DNA from 2 places in the Brevibacillus aydinogluensis genome. Region 1 is predicted to be linked to the other one. Evidence: riboswitches for the same ligand, from Rfam matches in the RefSeq annotation. Region 1 holds a riboswitch; the other holds the start of a gene.

Region 1 (2,391 bases):
CAATCGCCAGCGCCAGCCGTTCTGCTTCCGCGCGGGTCTGGTCATCGGCGATGCTGTTCAGGTCGGCGACGCCCGCCAGTCCGATGACGCGGCGCAGGATTTTACAGCCGGCAAAGCCTGCTGCGTCGCGGATCAGCCGCTGCACGTAGCCCTGCCAGAAGCCTTCGGTGTGGGCGCTCCGCTCTTTCGCCTGTTTGTGCCAGAGCTGGACGAACTGGGAGACAAACTCGTTCCAAACGTCTTCCACCGTTGCCAACAGATATTCTCGATAATCCTCCCGCTTTCCTGCGTCCGGCTGCAGACCGTGCTGGCCCGCGTAGTTCAGCAGCAGGTTGGCGATCACCGCGCCAATGTCGAAGCCGATCGGGCCGTAGTAGGCAAATTCAGGGTCGATTACCTTGACCGACGTCGGCGATACAAAGATGCTGCCGGTATGCAGGTCGCCGTGTATCAGCGCCTCCGCCCGGGTGAGAAAATCGTACTTGAGCTGCGCAATTTCCAGCTTCAGCTGCTTGTTGTTCCAGATCGCCTCCACCTCCCGCTTGATCAGCGGGTTGAAATTGTTGGTCGGCGCGTCTTCGTAAGGATCGGTAAAGACGAGGTCTTCCGTGATTTTGCACAATTCCGGATTTATGAATCTTCCGACAAGCGCTTTTTTGTCGTAGGGATGCGCCCCCAAGTCGGACGTGTAAAACAGCGTATGGGCGAGAAAGCGGCCGATCTGTTTGGCGAACAGCGGGTAGCGGTTGCCCTCGATCAAGCCTTTTCGCATAATCACGTGGTCGCTGACGTCTTCCATCACGGTCAGGGCCAGCTCCTCGTCGTAGTGATACACCTTCGGCACGAGATCCGGCACGTATTTGTGCTGGATGCGCAGCGCCTCGCTTTCGATTCGGGCGCGGTCCAGCGTGAGCGGCCAGGATTCACCCACTACGCGGGCGTAGGGCAGTGCCTGCTTGACGACGACGCTTTTGCCCGTCGCTTCCTCCCTGATGTGGAATACCAGGTTGAGATTGCCGTCACCAATCTCCCGGCTGGTCAGTTCCGCTTCCGGCGCAAACAGGTCCGGCAGTTGTTTTACGTACTGCACTGCTTCTTGTTCGCTCAATGCGCGATACGCCATGGTCCAATCCCCTCTCCTTTGACAGATTCTCTTGTCTTCACATTCACTTGTTTTTGCACTTTCGCTTTGTCTATGTTGGCGGCCGCCGGGCGGCGTGTGTGCTGCTGCCGCCTCCAGCCGGAGCATTCCGCACATACAAAAAACCTCTTTTCCCGAAGAAAAGAGGTCTGTTCATACGCGTCTGCGTGTCGTCTCCCCCTTATCTTCCAGAATACTTTTGTTTCTGCAGGAATTAGCACCGTGCATGCGCTGCACGTCTGTCGCCAGAATCGCTCGAACAGCGTCATGTCGGTTGCCGGGTTTCATCGGGCCAGTCCCTCCACCTTCTCTGGATAAGGTATCCAACGTATGCGGTTTTGACGTTTGTTTGAATCATACAACCCCGTCTTCTCGCTGTCAACACCCTTTTTTGGGCGAATTGTCCAGTCTTCACGGACTGGTTCGCTGGCCCGAAGCACTCGGCCGGTCCCAGTTCCACCAGTCGATCCGGCCCACGAAGGCAGCCGTGATCGACGGCTCCTGCCGCAGCTTTAGCAGTTCCTTGACAGGGCCCGTCACGACCGCCCCGTAGAGGCGCACACCGTTCTGCTGCAGGTAGCGGCAGCGTTCCTCGATACGCAGCCGGTTTCGGGCGGTCACAAGCCGCTCGCCAATGGCGTTCGTCAGCCGTTCCTGTCCCGCGAGATACTCCATTTCCGCCAGGTACGCCCGGGCGCGCCGCTCACCTTCGCCATGTGCCTGAATCGGTGCTTCGCCGTAATCGAGTTCTCTTTCCGCGTATCCCCACACGTCACCGGCCGACAGCAGCAGACTGCCTTCCGCCGCGTCCGGATGGTTTCGCTCCTGCCCCGTGTCCACGGCGAACCAGGTGGTATCCAAGTCGTAGCCGGAAAAAAGGGCGTAGTACTCATCATGGGTCAGCAGCCGGTCAAACGAGACGGCGAGCTGCGCCACCGTTCCCTCCGGCAGCTTTTCCAGCGTGTTCCAGGCAGGATTTCTGCGGATGGCGCTTTCTTCCCGATCGTCCGCTGACAACGGAAAGAGAAAAAAGAGCCGCTCTTTCCGCAAACCGTCGGTCCATGCCGGCTTCGCGGAAATGATCGAGAAGACGTGGCTGATCGAAAAGGTTCCGGCGTTCTGATCGTCTCTCCCCACCTGTTCACGCAGTTCCATGGTTATCTCCCCGTACAGAAATCCGATTTGCGAACCGCTGCTGCCCACCGTGAGCCCCGGCTGGGTAAAGTGCACCATGTCCCGGGCCACCCGGT
Region 2 (2,391 bases), 580 kb from region 1:
TCGGGACTGACAGGAACTGGCTGAGAAAAGAGCCGAGCAGCACCAGGACGATGGCCGTACCGATCGTCAATCCCAGGCCTCGGGCAAGACCTGCGAGGAAGTTGATCCACAGCAGCTTGCTCGGGGCTGTATAATTTTGAATCACGTCGGCGAGGCGGATATCCTCCAGAAAGAGGGCGATTTTGTCCATCCGTTCGTTCAGTTTGCGCACTTCCTGCAGCTCTGCCAGCAGCTTGTCGATCTTGGCCAGCAAGCGGTCGGTGGGGGATGGGGGCATGCGGCTCTCCTCCTGTCTTGCATTCGTTCCCGTTACGTATCAGTGTAGGAAAAAAACGGGTGAGAAGCAAGGTGTTGGACGGAAAGGTTTGCCTATCGCCAGGCGGGTAGGTACAATAGACGTACATTCCCTTTTCAAGGAGGCATCGGAATGGCTGAAACCGTTTCCCAAACGCTTTCGGAGGAACTGTTCGCGCTTTTGCAGCAGGAGCGTTTTGTCACACTCGGAACGATTGACCACGAGTCCGGCGCTCCGTCGCTCAGTTCCCTTTCCTGGACGTTTGCGCCGACGCCGCAGTTGATCCGTTTCGCCGTAGACAACCGCTCTCGTATTTTGGCCAACATTGCCAAGGAACCGCAGGTCGTGCTGCACTTGATCGGGGCCGGTTCCTCCTATGCCATCAACGGCAGGGCGACGATCAAGACGGAACGGATGGAGAATGTCCCGCTGAAGCTGGCGATGGTGGAAGTGGCCATCGAGGCCGTTCGCGACGTGATGTTCTACGGCTCCCGCATCTCGGTCGAGCCCCAATATGAAAAGACGTACGACAAAAAAGCGGCCAGCAAACTGGACAACCAGGTGATGACCGCATTGAAAAACGCAACGTGATCGGGTTACCAGCATAATGAAAAACAGGTTGACAGGTACTGCCGATTTCGGTAGTATAAGGTCAACCAATTGCAAATTGCATAGCAAACTTCTTATCCAGAGAGGCGGAGGGACTGGCCCGATGATGCCCGGCAACCAATCACCTGTACAAGGGGATACTGGTGCTAATTCCTGCAGAGTGTAACGCTCTGAAAGATGAGAAGGATTTGCTTACGTACGCGTAAACAAAGCCTTCTTTTCAGAGAAAAGAGGGCTTTTTTTAATGCCCTCGGTCATTTTGTTGGAGGGAGAGATCCATATGCATCTGGAGACAAAATTGGTGCAGGCGGGCGTCGCCAAAGACGAGCGGACCGGCGCAATCAGCTTTCCCGTTTACAACGCCACCGCGTATCGCCATCCCGCCCTCGGGCAGAGCACGGGGTACGATTACACGCGCACAGCCAACCCGACCCGGACCGTGCTGGAGCAGACGATTGCCGAAGCGGAAGGGGGAGACGCCGGGTTTGCCTGTGCTTCCGGCATGGCCGCGATACATACGGTCATGGGACTGTTCTCCCAGGGAGATCACCTGGTCGTATCGCTCGATCTGTACGGCGGGACGTACCGGTTGTTCGAGCAGGTGCTCTCACGTTACGGACTTCGCTTCAGCTATGTCGACCTGCGTGACGTGAAGAATCTGGAAGAAGCAATCTGCCCGGAGACGCGGGCTGTTTTTGTGGAAACGCCGACCAATCCCCTGATGCAGATCACCGACATCGCGGCGGTGGCAGAGGTGGCCAAGCGAAACGGGCTGTTGACCATTGTGGACAACACGTTCATGACGCCGTTCTGTCAGCGGCCGCTGGAGTTGGGGGCTGACCTGGTGCTGCACAGCGCGACCAAATACCTCGGCGGCCACAACGACGTCCTCGCTGGATTGATCGTCACAAAGGGTGAAGAGTTGTCCGAAAAAATCCGGTTTTTGCACAATTCGATCGGAGCGGTGCTGGGGCCGCAGGACTGTTGGCTGCTGCTGCGGGGGATGAAGACGCTGGCTCTGCGAATGGAACGCCATCAGACAAATGCCTTGGCGATTGTAAAGACATTGCGGGAACACCCTGCCGTGACGGACGTTTATTATCCCGGTTTGCCGGAGCATCCCGGTTATGAGGTGCAGTGCAGGCAGGCCAGCGGGTTCAGCGGGATGGTTTCGTTCCGCCTGCGCTCGGCTGAACAGGTGGCGCCGTTTCTGGAGAGCTTACGGATCATATCGTTTGCGGAAAGCCTGGGCGGCGTGGAGTCGCTGTGCACCTATCCGGCGACGCAGACGCATGCCGACATCCCGCAAGAGATTCGCGAGTACGTGGGCGTGTGCGACCGGCTGCTGCGGCTGTCGGTCGGGATCGAACATCCCGACGACCTGATCGCTGACGTGTGTCAGGCTCTGGATGCAAGTCTCTCACTGACGGGAGGGAGCGTACGATGAAGTTTGCCACCAAACTGCTGCACGGCACCAGTTGTATCGA

The links. A riboswitch is a leader RNA that binds a small molecule or an ion and turns the genes downstream of it on or off. The one in region 1 is predicted to bind S-adenosylmethionine.
Region 2: another riboswitch for S-adenosylmethionine. It lies ahead of Q7F15_RS06345 (aminotransferase class I/II-fold pyridoxal phosphate-dependent enzyme); the one in region 1 lies ahead of mtnK (S-methyl-5-thioribose kinase).

What each region holds. Positions count from the first base shown of each region.
Region 1 is NZ_OY569118.1:707,954-710,344, reverse strand. Features, by position in the region: gene mtnK (S-methyl-5-thioribose kinase) at 1-1,123, opposite strand, end outside; SAM riboswitch class I at 1,320-1,462, opposite strand; gene Q7F15_RS03375 (anti sigma factor C-terminal domain-containing protein) at 1,553-2,391, opposite strand, start outside.
Region 2 is NZ_OY569118.1:1,289,966-1,292,356, forward strand. Features, by position in the region: gene Q7F15_RS06335 (DUF5665 domain-containing protein) at 1-277, opposite strand, end outside; gene Q7F15_RS06340 (pyridoxamine 5'-phosphate oxidase family protein) at 428-886, shown strand; SAM riboswitch class I at 976-1,088, shown strand; gene Q7F15_RS06345 (aminotransferase class I/II-fold pyridoxal phosphate-dependent enzyme) at 1,185-2,351, shown strand; gene Q7F15_RS06350 (trans-sulfuration enzyme family protein) at 2,348-2,391, shown strand, end outside.